Regions from separate parts of the Halomonas sp. PA16-9 genome, predicted to be linked through region 2. Evidence: riboswitches for the same ligand, from Rfam matches in the RefSeq annotation. Region 2 holds a riboswitch; each other region holds the start of a gene.

Region 1 (4,276 bases), on a different replicon from region 2:
ATGCCACGATAAATAATCAAGGTGTGATTATCAAACTCTTCAATTTTTGGCGGATGGCGCTCTTTGTGGGCATCTTGAATCGCCATGGGGTGAAACTCAAACGCCTCTAAAATCGCCCGCTCGCTTTGTTGGGACTCGCCCTGCATATCGATCCAGATATGACTGCCAGGCGTCGTCTGCCAGACAGCCAACAGGTGTTCATCCCCCTCGTGGGTCTCACCTTCAGGGGTGGTCAGAAGAGTTCGAATCATGGACGTCCTTGCGAATAGCTAGCGTTAAGTAGGCTAATAGCACACTCACCAGCGTTGAGGCGATTAACGCCCCGACGAATGGCCCCAAGGTAGGGACACTGCCCGGAAAACTGGCGGCCACCATCCCGGCGACCAAGCTTCCTTGGCTTAACCACCCTGGGAGAATGGCACCCAGCAGCCCCGCGATGCCACCTACAATGGCGGCCAGTGGCGTCATTCGTTGCCACAGGCCCAACAGCACAGGTACCACAATGGCAGCACACAGCAGGTCGGCAATCAAAAACAGACGCAGTACTGACAACCCCTGCAAGGCAATTAATACCACCGGTACCATTACTACCACTGTCACCCAGCGGGCAGCCACCAGTGATACGCCCTGCTGCTCGCTGCGCGCGACCACCAACGAGGCAATACCATTTTGCAGCGTATCAACGCTGGAGGCCACCAAGGTCACCGCTAATACCAAGGCGGGTAGCGTCAGCCAAACAGGAGCATCACTTAACAGGGCAAAAAATGGCATCGGCGGCTCGCCTAATGGCACACCACTCATCGCGGCCAATACACCCAGACCACCAATCACCATGACGACGACTACCGTCATTGCGCCACCTAACCATGCCCCGCGCCCCAGGCTTTGATCGTCTTGAGCGGCCCACACGCGCTGCCAATAGCCTTGATGGAAGAGATTGGCCGCGGTAACCGCGATCACTAGCGTTAACGCTACGCTGAGCGCACTGGTGATGGGAATGGCAGGAAGCGCAGCCTCGTTGGGAATAGTGGGAAGCCGCCATAGGGCCATGCCACCGACCACACACAGCAGTACCAGTAACAACCACGCCTGCCAACGGTCAGTGGCAAGGCTGGCCCGTAGACCACCTGCCGCAGTATAGATGAGCGTGGTAAGCGCCACGCCAATAATCACCAGTGCGGGGGGCACATCGGAAAGCAGCGCGGTAATGGCGCCAATAGCGGTTAGCTCGGCAGCTAAAAAGCACGCCATATAGGCGATTGATACCAGCGTTACCCAGCGCCTTACACCAGGGCCATAGCACGCTTCGGCAAACTCGGCGATGCTGCGTCCCTCGGGCAGCGCCCGGCGAATCTTCGGCCCATACAGCCCCAAGACGATAAACGGCAGCGCAGAGCCTAATGCATAGCCTGCCAGGGCCAGCGGGCCAACAAAGGCGCCGATTTCAGGAGGAGCAAAGAGAATCCATGCGCCCATGCCGGAGGCAAGGAAGGAGAGCCCCAGGGTAGATGCCGTTTGCGAGTTACGGGCGGTGACATAGTCATCAAGTGGGCCATTCACCCAGCGAGCCCGGAGGCCTAAGTAAGCAAAGCAGCACAGCGCCGCACCAAGCACGGCTAACGTTAGGTAAAGCATGTCGCACTTCCTCCGCCGGTACGAACCGGATCAGGTTCCAGGGTCTGCGTAGCCGCATCTCAGCCCTTTTATGCAGGGCTCCCCTGGCGACAGTGAATGTAGGTGTTTTGCTAAGCGCTTTTTCTAAGTACGTTTTTGGGTACTTTTCGAAGCGCTGTCTCAAGAACTATTCTCAATCAAAATCATAGCTTAGTAAAGTTAAGGTGCGCTGGTCGCCTCTTAGCGAGGCACTCGCCCCATCAGGTAGAACTCCTCATTGGGTGGCGTACCTGCCAGGGTAACCAACCGATTCGACAAGCCAAAAAACGCCGCGATCGCGCCTATATCCCAGCAATCCTCTTGGCTAAAGCCTACTTCCAGCAGGCGGGCAAGCCATTCATCAGTCATTTCACCCACATCGATGGCACAGTGCATGGCGAAATCGAGCATCACCCGGTGGCGCTCGCTAATCGGCGCCACCCGATGGTTGATCGCCACTTGGTCAGCGAGTAGCGGGTCTTTACTGTAAATGCGCACCAGTGCCCCGTGAGCAACCACACAATATAGGCAGCGATTACGTGCGCTGGTAGCCACTACAATCATCTCTTTTTCGGCTTTGGTGAGGGTATCTGATTCGCGCTCCATCAACGCATCGTGATAGGCAAAAAAAGCACGAAATTCAGCAGGGCGATGGGCCAACATCAGAAAGACATTGGGCACAAAACCCGCTTTACCCTGAACGGTCAAAATGGTATTGCGAATATCGTCAGGCAGGTCATCCAATGTTTCAGGCACGTTAAAACGACTTAATGATGAAGACATGCTCACCTCTTTCTTGTTAAGTTTAGCCATCTCATAAAAACGGCTTAGCGGTTGTGTAACAAAAAGCTGAATTAAGAGGCTTTTATTCAGCCGCCCTACTCGCCATACTGAAGATTCGTTCTGTGACAAAAAAACATGCGCTACTCTTAATAAACAGTTCGTTCAAAGGGACACTGTCATGAGCCATAACGAAGCCAAGGAACATACCCCGGTCGTCTAAACGAGCTGTTTACTGACCCTTACCGAGCATTTGAAAATGATACCGATGAGCGTCAGCTGCACATTCGTATAATGCTACATATGCTGCTTGCCCGCCCAATGACACGGGGTCAAATGACACTTCGCGTCATTCATGGCTGGGAAAATGGCGGCTGTGAGCCCGAAGACCTCCAGCATGTCGACTATACTCTTGATGGCGTTCCTGACTTTAAGCGCGCTGTACAAGATTTTGAACACGCTTCTAAGCACAACACACCGTTACCTGCCGACAACAGCGCCATTCTTGCCGCCCCGCTTGCCAATGCAATTGCAGACGCCGAAGCCGAAGGGCAAGACCTTACCAACGATATTCGCGAGACCCCTGCGCGCTGGCCAGCCTTTGAGGGTGGTTTGGCACTATATACGCTGTTTAAAATGTACCATCGGCTGATTTATGGCGAAGATGACACCTACCGCTGCACGCAGTGTGTAACTCCGCTGGGAATGCGCGAAATACATGAGTTTTCACCTTGAAGAGGGTGAGTTTGCTCTGCTCGTCCCCCCCGCTGAACACTTTATGGGTAAGGAGTCGCTGTTAGTATTGCATGAAAGCCAGCTCGGCCCCATTGAACAGCTGCTTGAAGAGAGCCTCCCGCTGTTTGACAACTTTTAAGCCAGCCACCTGGCTTGATCTGCCAAGCGGTTAACCGACCTCGTTAGCAACTGGCCCCGCTTAAGCGGAGCCAGTTAGCGCCACTTTTTTAACCCAGCGAAATCGTGCTATTAATACCGCTGGAAACATTCTCGGGTTCAAACCAACGTGCCGTTACGGTTTTTGTTTGTGTCCAGAATGCAATCGCCTGCTTACCATTGGGCCCTAAATCGCCCAGCTTTGAAGCCCTTGACCCGGTGAAACTAAAGTAAGCGACCGGTACGGGGATTGGCACGTTAATACCAATTTGTCCAACATCGATATCGGTTTCAAACCGGCGCGCTACCCAGCCTGAGTTAGTAAAGATGGAGGTACCGTTGCCGTTGGGATTGGCATTGATAAAGGCAATCGCCTCATCCAGGGTTTCAACACTGACCACACACAGCACGGGGCCAAAAATCTCTTCGCGATAAATGGTCATATCGGCGGTTACATCGGCAAACAGGGTCGGCCCCACGAAGTTACCGTTGGGGTAACCCTCTACCTGAACCTTGCGACCATCAACCATCAGTTTGGCGCCCTCTTTCTCCCCTGCATCGATTAAACGTAGTACACGATCACGGGCAGCAGGTGACACCAGCGGGCCCAAGTCCGCATCAAGCTGAGTGCCTGGGCCTACTTTCATTGCTCGCGCCGCATCTACTATATCGCTTAGCCACTCGCGTGCCTCGCCGACAAGCACCACTACCGAGTTCGCCATGCAGCGTTGGCCCGCAGCGCCAAAAGCTGAGCCCAGCAGGTTGTTGATCGCTTGACTACGGTTAGCATCAGGCATAACCACACAGTGATTCTTGGCGCCCATCATCGCCTGCATGCGCTTGCCCGCCGCTGCTGCACGGTTATACAGCAGCGACCCCACATGGGTAGAGCCGATGAACGAGAGCGCTTTGATATCCTGATGATCGGCAATTGATTGGCCACGTCCGGGCC
Region 2 (4,276 bases):
AACTGCACCAGTTTGACCCCAACGACACGCTACAGTTGGCAGTGCCAGCGCATCGGCTGCCCTGGCAGCCTGATCGACGCCCGCGCATTGCCTATAAAATGCTGCACACCTACAAGCAGGAGCGCACCAGCCTGGAGCGCTGGTCGGCGGGCACCTCCATTACCTACCCCACGCTGCTGGGCGGGCTGGAGTTTTTGATTCTGGAAGGCACACTGAGCGATAGCGAGCAGAGTTACACGGCAGGCACCTGGTGCCGCTACCCCAGCGGTTCTGCTCCGGCACTTACCGCCGGTGATGATGGCGTCATGATGTACCTCAAACGCGGCCATCTGCCAGCTGCTTAGCTTCGCGACATACCCAGGAACGGCAGCAGCGTAAGGGCGGCAATAAGCCCCACTGCTAGCAGTACTAACACGACCTGCACCGGGTGAGCGGCCAAACGACGCCACAGTGTATCCGCGTCACCCCGCTCAACCGCCGCCTGGTGCTCGCGTTGGGCGCGCTCAAGGCGCTCCGCCTGGTAGGCCTCTAACGCCGCGATGGCAGCGTCGTGCTGATGTGGATTGCGCAGCCAAATCGCGTCAACGCCCAGGCGGAAAAAGCCCGCCTGGGTTTCATAGGTATCAAAGCCATGGGCAGCGAGCAGGTCACGCACCTCCATGGCCTCTTCGTCGGTCACATGGCGCAGCCGGAACAGTAGTTCAGCCATTGGCGTGCCTCAAGAGTCGCTCTTCCCCACCATCAGGTCTGCCTGAATCACTTCGATCCAGTAGCCGTCCGGGTCTTTAACGAAGATAACATCTTTCATCTTGCCCTGATCGGAGCGTTTGACGAAGGTGACGTCATGCTCGTCGAACCACGCCTGGGCCGCTGCCAAATCCGGTACGTTGAAGCAGATATGCCCAAAGCCCTGGGGTTCGGCATTGCCATCGTGATAGGCGAAATCTTCCTGGTCTTCAGTCCCCCAGTTGTGGGTCAGCTCCAGCAGCCCTTTCTGGCTAAACGTCCAGGCGGTACGCGCTTGTGCATCGTCCGGAACGCTGTCGCTGGGTTCCAGGTTGGCCAGGAAGTAGAGCGAGAACTGCATCTCTTCGAAATCCAGCCGCCGCATCACCTGCATACCAAACACTTTTGAGTAGAACGCCAATGCCTGCTCAGGGTCTTTCACCCGCAGCATGGTGTGGTTTAAACGAAACCCTTGAGTTTGGGGCGGCGTAGCCACGACGCCAGGATGCTGCTCGCCTTGAAAACTCATTTTGCTCTCCTATCGCTGATGTTGATCATTGAATCCATTGAGCTTCACGTACCGCTTACCATGGGGGCTTTATGGCCATAATAACAGCCCTTACAAGCACGTAGGCAGTGTCGTATCGAGGTGCCGATAAGCGCACTGGCAATACTAAACAAAAACCCTACACTTATTCTTCATAAGCTTTACAAAAAGCAGTTCCCGCAACATGAGTGATGCCCCACCTTTGAGGCGTCCACAGGAGTTTTCCATGAGTGCGATCGATATGACGCTGGGTGACCACCTGACGCTAAAACAGCTTTCCAATGCGCTTCACAACGGTTTTTCGCCGATTGTTGAAGTCGAGTCGATGGATGGAATCTACAAAGTGCGTTTTCACCATGCTAACGGCGTGTCTGAGCTGAGCGATAACAAGGGCCACGTCAGTACTTTTCTGGGCACGGGCGAAATCCGCGATACCCTGGGCCAACTGGGCTTGACCCACGGCGTGCTAACCTTCGCCGACCAGTGTGGTGACGAGATGATTGGGGTCGAGGGTAAAGCGATGACACCTGATGAAATGCTTACCTACGGTACGCGTATTTCGTTTCGTTAGATTGCTATCGTCCGCATCCGGGGCTTTACAGGGCTACTTCAGGCAAGGATAGTAATCCCTCGACAGGGGCGCCCTCCGTTACGGTTGGGCTGAGAAGCACCCTTTGAACCTGAACCGGATAACACCGGCGTAGGGAGTCGTGGTAACGCTTACCACCTCCCTGCCGGGAGGATGCTATGACCCTACGCCCGCTTGGCGATTACCTTGAGACGCTGCGCTCAGTGACACCGCTGGTTCACTGCATAACCAACTATGTGGCCATGAACAGCACTGCCAACCTGCTGTTAGCCACCGGCGCGTCGCCCGCCATGCTGCATGCGCCTGAAGAAGTGGCTGAATTCACGGCTATCTCCGCGGGGCTGTCGATTAATATCGGTACGATCTCTGCCCACTGGGCTGACGCTATGCTCACCGCCACAGCGACTGCCGATCAGCATGCCATTCCCTGGGTATTAGATCCCGTCGCCGTTGGCGCCACGCGCTATCGCCAAACGCTGTGCGCGAAGCTGCTGGCCGCTAAACCCAGCGTGATCCGTGGCAATGCGTCTGAAATTCTTGCCCTTAACGGTTTAGCTAGCCAAGGCCGCGGCGTGGACGCCACAGCCGCCACCGACCAAGCCGTGGACGCTGCAATAGCATTAGCGCAAAAACACGGCTGTATTGTCGCGATGACCGGTGAAAGCGACTGGGTGACGGACGGCACACAGCACTACCGCATTAACGGTGGCCATCCTTTGATGCCCCGCGTAACAACGCTTGGCTGTGGGCTGAGCGCGCTAGTGGCGGGATTTGTGGCTGCCAACCGCGACCCCACTGGGTGCAACGGCAGCCGCGCTGGCCTGCTTTGCGGTCACAGGAGAGCGTGCGGGCAGCCACGCCAACGGGCCTGGTAGCTTTCAAGTGGCACTGCTGGATGCGCTGTATCAACTCACCCCTGACGACCTCACTACTTATGCCCAACTGGAGGCAATCCATGCCGCTTGATCTATCGCTCTACTTGGTCACCGATTCCACGCTCTGCCAAGAGCATGGTTTGGAACAAACGGTTGAGGCAGCGGTAAAAGGCGGTGTCACCATCGTGCAGTTGCGTGACAAGCATGCCAGCGACGAACAGATGATTGCCCAAGCCAAACGGTTAAAAGCGCTTCTGGCGGGCACCGGTGTCCCGCTGATCATTAACGACCGTTTGCAGGTGGCACTAGAAAGCCAGGCAGATGGCCTGCATGTCGGTCAGAGCGACGCAGCCGTTCAGCAAGCGCGCCGGGTGCTAGGTGAGCAAGCGATTATCGGCCTGTCGATCAATACTATCGCCCAACTGCAAGTCTCTCCGTTTGAGCTACTCGATTATGTCGGGATTGGCCCGGTGTTTGCCACCGAGAGCAAACAAGATCACGCCCAGCCCATCGGCTTTGGTGGCTTGGCTGCGCTGGTCAAGGCGTGCCCACTGCCCAGCGTGGCCATTGGTGGGCTGAAAGCGGATCATGCGATTAGCGTACAGCGCGCGGGAGCGAACGGTTTAGCGGTGATATCAGCCATTTGTGGCCAGCCCGACCCTTACCAGGCAGCGCGCGCTTTTCAGATTTTCCAAGCCGATTCGGCGTCATGAATCAGTTAGAGCATATCGTCGCTTTTGTGCGGTAGCCGAGTTGGGTAGCTATACCCGCGCTGCTGAAGCGGCTGGATATTTCCCGCACTCGCGTATCCCGCCAGGTCATGGCACTGGAAGAGACATTGGGCGCGCGACTGATACAACGCACCACGCGACGACTACATCTCACTGAGGCCGGAGAACGCTATCTAGTCCGCGCCCAAGGGATACTGCAAGCGCTCGATGAGGCCGCCGCCGAGGTGGGCCAAGGTACAGCGATATGTGCGTGGGCGGCTGCGCGTTAATGGGCCGATGAGTTTTGGCACCCGCTACCTAGCGCCACTCGTCGCGCAATTTATGCACACTCACCGGCGCTGGAAGTGCGCCTGGATTTGAACGACCGCCGTGTCGACCTGCTGGAAGGGTTACGACGTAGCGATCCGTATCGGCAGCCTGCCGACTCCAGCTGGTGGCGCGCCGACTGACGCGGTGCCGCCCTACTGTTTTGCGCCTCGCCTGAATATCTTGCCAACCACGGTGAACCCGACAGCGTTCAAGCCCTTGCCAAGCACCACTGCCTACGCTACCGCAGCGGCCAACAGAGCGCTGACTGGAAGATTGCCACGCAGTCATTGACGGTCAATGGCCCACTGGAAAGAATAACGGCGATGTACTCACCCACGCCGCGGAAGCTGGCCTGGGCATCGCTCAGCAGCCCAGCTTTCTGGTCACAGAGAGTATCGCCAGCGGGCATTTAGTGCCCATTGACCAATGAGCCAGCGGTACGGCTCGATGTTCACGCGCTCTACCCCGCCCGGCGCTACCTGCCGCCAAGGTGGAGCGC
Region 3 (4,276 bases), 1.0 Mb from region 2:
CCGTCATGCGATAGTAGGCGGCCAGACGATAGCAGGCTGCCAGCGCGATGCGGGTTTCTTGTTCGGCGTTGCTCGTCGTGGTGCGTTGAGACTTATCGAGACTCATCAGGTGTTCCTTTGCAGCAAAGTGATTGTCATGCAACGTGTTTAGCGTTTACGTCAGTAACCGCGCGCCCGATCAACGCCCATGGCAAGCGGCTGCCCATCGCGAAGGGCGCGGGCGGTGTCGACAACCTGCCCTGCGACCACCTCTGGCAACGAATCACTAGCAATGTGTGGCGTGATGCGTAGGCACTCATGCTGCCAGAAGGGATGATCCGCAGGCAGCGGCTCTGCACGGAACACATCCAGGCTCGCCCCACCCAAATGGCCGTGTTCGAGCGCTAGGAGAAGATCGTCCTCGACCAAGTGCTCACCCCGACCGATCTGCACCAACCAAGCGTCTTTGGCGAGCTTCGCGAACAGCGCCTTGTTAAGCACGTTTTCAGTGGTAGCCGTCAGTGGCAGCACATTGATCAGATAATCGGCGCCATCCGCTGCCGCCATGACAGCCCCGTCACCTGTCAGATAGGTCACGCCTTCAACCGGGGCTTGTGGCTCGCTGCGGCAGGCTACGTGTACAGAAAAGCCAAGCGCGGCCACCGCTTTCACCACGGCGCGCCCCATGGTGCCGTGTCCCAGCACCGCCACCTTTCTTGATGCTGGCGCGCGCATCGTCAATGGCGCCCAATGCGCCTTGGCAGCATTTTGCTCCAGGGTGGTGAACTCACGCTCACGATGGAGCACCTCATGCGCGGCAAAACCCGCCATCAAGTCGGCCTGATGTGGATCCCGCACCCGGGCGATATGTACTTCATCGCTCAGGCCAGGATGCGCCAGCAGGGCATCAACACCGGCACCGATAGACATCGCCAGCTCAAGATTAGGATAGCTCTCGAAAGCCTTGTCATTGGGCAACCAGCAGATCGCAAAACGCACATCTTCGGGGTTATCGATCTCATGGGGATGGCGCAGGACGACATCACTCGCTTCATCGCGCAAGGCGTTACCATAAATGGCATCAAGGTCGAGCGAATCACTGAGATAGACGCCTAAAATCGAGTTCGTGTTGGTCATGCAACTTCCTACGGTTCACATTCGAAATAGCAGTGGCTGTAAAACAGCCACTTGTTACTCAACTGTATAATAATTCACGTACCGATGCCATGAAACGCCATTACAGCACCTAAACTCTCATCGCTGTAATGATGCTAATAAATTGTTTCCCGATAACTTTCCATGTCATACACCCTTGCATCTCCCTCACCCGCCTCCTACACTCCACCAACGAACAGCTTGACGGGGTGCCGGTGAAATCCGGCTGAGATGGCGCAGGGCGTAGCAATTAATGCTGCCGAGCGCTGATCCCGCAGAACCTGATCCGGCTAATGCGCTGCTACTTACACAAGTTCGCAGCGAGGGTACCGGCGTAGGGATCAAGCGATGGCCACGGCTGCTCTCTCACGATCGCACGCCGCCCTTCTGCGCCACTCCCTCGATCTTTTTCGCCCGCCCTCCGGATCATTACCACCGGAGGAGTCATGGGCTACCGCTTTACTGATCTCACTACCGCTTGCCAGAAAGATTGGCGCGCCTATATTGAGCACGATTTTGTGCGCCAGCTAGGCACCGCCACGCTGCCCGGGGCGTCGTTTCGCCACTATTTAAAGCAGGACTACCTGTTTTTGATTCACTTCGCCCGCGCCTATGCGCTGGCTGCCTACAAAAGCCCCACCCTCGCCGATCTTCGCCAAGCCCATGAAGGCTTGAAAGCCATTGTGGATGTGGAGCTGGGCCTGCACGTGGGCTTTTGTCAGGAGTGGGGGATTTCCGAGCAAGAACTGGAGGAGCTTCCCGAAGCCAGAGCGACGCTTGCCTACACCCGCTATGTGTTAGATACCGGCAACCGCGGCGACCTGCTGGATTTGCACGTGGCGTTGGCCCCCTGCCTGGTGGGCTACGGCGAAATCGCCAACTGGCTAAACGCCCAGCCTTCCACCCTGCGCGGCGCGCAAAACCCTTACGACGCCTGGATAGCCATGTACGAAGGCGAGGAGTTTCAGGCCGCCATGCAGGCGGAGCTTGAATGGCTGAATATCCGCCTTGCCGACATTACCCCCGCCCGCTTTGCCGAACTGAGCAAGATCTTCCGCGACGCCACCCGCCTGGAAATCGACTTCTGGCAGATGGGCCTAGAGCTGATAGACCAAGACCTCACCCACTAATTCAGCAAAACAACACAAGGAAACAACCGTAATGACTAAGACCGTAACAAGCAAAACCAGCCACTTTTTAGCCGAAACCGCCCAGGTCGATGCCGCCGCCATTGCGCCGCTGCCCGGCTCACGTAAGGTATATATCGAAGGTTCGCGCCCGGATATCCGTGTGCCGTTCCGGGAAATTTCACTGTCGCCGACCAAAACCACCGGCATTGATGAAGAGAACCCGCCACTGCTGGTGTACGACACTTCAGGCCCCTATAGCGATCCGGATGCTAACAATGACCTGCGCCGCGGTCTGCCGGAACTACGCCGAGCCTGGATTGAAGAGCGTGACGATACCGAATTTCTATCAGGCCCCACGTCTGATTACGGCAACCGCCGCGCCAACGACCCGACGCTTGCCCAGCTGCGCTTTGATCTAACCCGCACACCACGCCGAGCAAAACCGGGCAAGAACGTGACCCAGCTGCACTACGCCCGCCAGGGCATTATCACCCCGGAAATGGAGTTTATCGCCTTGCGCGAAAACCAGCGCCGTCAAGCGCTAGGTACCGCTGAAGTAGAGCGCATTCTGGGCCATCAGCACAAAGGCCAGAGCTTTGGCGCCAGCCTGCCGGAAGAAATCACCCCTGAGTTTGTGCGTGATGAAGTCGCCAGAGGGCGGGCGATTATTCCCAATAACATCAACCACCCAGAAAGCGAGCCGATGATTATTGGCCGTAATTTCCTGGTCAAAATTAACGGTAATCTGGGTAACTCAGCGGTGACTTCTTCTATCGAAGAAGAGGTAGATAAGATGACCTGGGGCATCCGCTGGGGCGCGGACACCATTATGGATCTCTCCACTGGGCAGAACATCCACGAAACCCGCGAGTGGATTTTGCGCAACTCGCCGGTGCCGATTGGCACAGTGCCTATCTATCAGGCGCTGGAAAAGGTCAAAGGCGTGGCCGAAGACCTCACCTGGGAAGTCTTCCGCGATACGCTGATCGAGCAGGCCGAACAGGGCGTGGACTACTTCACCATTCACGCGGGCGTACTGCTGCGCTATGTGCCGCTCACCGCCAAGCGGGTCACCGGCATTGTCAGCCGCGGCGGCTCGATCATGGCCAAATGGTGTTTGTACCATCACCAGGAGAGCTTCTTGTACACCCACTTCGAGGAGATCTGCGAGATCTGCAAGCAGTACGATGTGGCGTTCTCCCTCGGTGATGGCCTGCGTCCTGGCTCAGTGGCCGATGCCAATGACGAAGCACAGATGGCGGAGCTAAAAACCTTGGGCGAGCTGACCCATATTGCCTGGAAGCACGATGTGCAGGTGATGATCGAAGGCCCCGGCCACGTGCCCATGCACCTGGTGAAAGAGAACATGGATAAGCAGTTGGAATACTGCGACGAAGCGCCCTTCTATACCTTAGGCCCGCTGGTAACCGATATAGCCCCGGCTACGACCACATTACCTCGGGCATTGGGGCGGCGATGATCGGCTGGTTTGGCTGCGCCATGCTCTGCTACGTCACCCCCAAAGAGCACCTGGGCCTGCCCAATAAAGACGACGTCAAAACCGGCATCATTACCTACAAGATTGCTGCCCACGCGGCGGATCTCGCCAAGGGCCACCCTGCAGCACAGCGGCGGGATAATGCACTCTCTAAGGCGCGCTTCGAGTTCCGCTGGGAAGACCAGTTCAACCTGGGGCTAGACCCGGATACTGCTCGGGAGTACCACGACGAAACCCTGCCCAAAGACTCCGCCAAGGTGGCGCACTTCTGCTCCATGTGCGGACCAAAGTTCTGCTCCATGAAGATCAGCCAGGAGGTGCGCGATTACGCCAACGAACATGGCCTAAACGGCGATCAGGAAGCGGTGATGAAAGGCATGGAAGAGCAGGCAGAGAAGTTCCGCAACAAAGGCAGTGAGCTGTATCAGGAAGTTTAAAATAGCGACTTACTGAACAGCATTGTGACTATATGTGGCCCTTGAGTCTTAGCAAAACTCAAGGGTCACATTAATAT

Evidence for each region. Region 2 has a riboswitch for thiamine pyrophosphate ahead of thiM (hydroxyethylthiazole kinase). Riboswitches for the same ligand answer to the same signal wherever they lie in the genome.
Region 1: linked by a shared signal. The riboswitch ahead of FDY98_RS23275 (sodium:solute symporter family transporter) and the one ahead of thiM (hydroxyethylthiazole kinase) in region 2 are both predicted to bind thiamine pyrophosphate.
Region 3: linked by a shared signal. The riboswitch ahead of tenA (thiaminase II) and the one ahead of thiM (hydroxyethylthiazole kinase) in region 2 are both predicted to bind thiamine pyrophosphate.

What each region holds. Positions count from the first base shown of each region.
Region 1 covers NZ_CP040452.1:1,480,249-1,484,524, forward strand. The annotation lists gene corA (magnesium/cobalt transporter CorA) at 1-251, opposite strand, end outside; gene FDY98_RS23275 (sodium:solute symporter family transporter) at 223-1,635, opposite strand; TPP riboswitch at 1,625-1,730, opposite strand; gene FDY98_RS23280 (peroxidase-related enzyme) at 1,855-2,436, opposite strand; partial or broken gene FDY98_RS23285 (hypothetical protein) at 2,615-3,307, shown strand; partial or broken gene FDY98_RS23290 (CoA-acylating methylmalonate-semialdehyde dehydrogenase) at 3,396-4,276, opposite strand, start outside.
Region 2 covers NZ_CP040451.1:236,907-241,182, reverse strand. The annotation lists gene FDY98_RS01145 (cupin domain-containing protein) at 1-344, shown strand, start outside; gene FDY98_RS01140 (DUF6164 family protein) at 341-709, opposite strand; gene gloA (lactoylglutathione lyase) at 719-1,255, opposite strand; gene FDY98_RS01130 (hypothetical protein) at 1,500-1,844, shown strand; TPP riboswitch at 1,899-1,997, shown strand; partial or broken gene thiM (hydroxyethylthiazole kinase) at 2,021-2,828, shown strand; gene thiE (thiamine phosphate synthase) at 2,818-3,450, shown strand; gene FDY98_RS26450 (LysR family transcriptional regulator) at 3,558-3,737, shown strand; gene FDY98_RS26445 (hypothetical protein) at 4,016-4,186, opposite strand.
Region 3 covers NZ_CP040451.1:1,242,132-1,246,407, reverse strand. The annotation lists gene FDY98_RS27175 (class II aldolase/adducin family protein) at 1-106, opposite strand, end outside; gene FDY98_RS05625 (NAD(P)-dependent oxidoreductase) at 160-1,116, opposite strand; TPP riboswitch at 1,330-1,492, shown strand; gene tenA (thiaminase II) at 1,581-2,264, shown strand; partial or broken gene thiC (phosphomethylpyrimidine synthase ThiC) at 2,296-4,199, shown strand.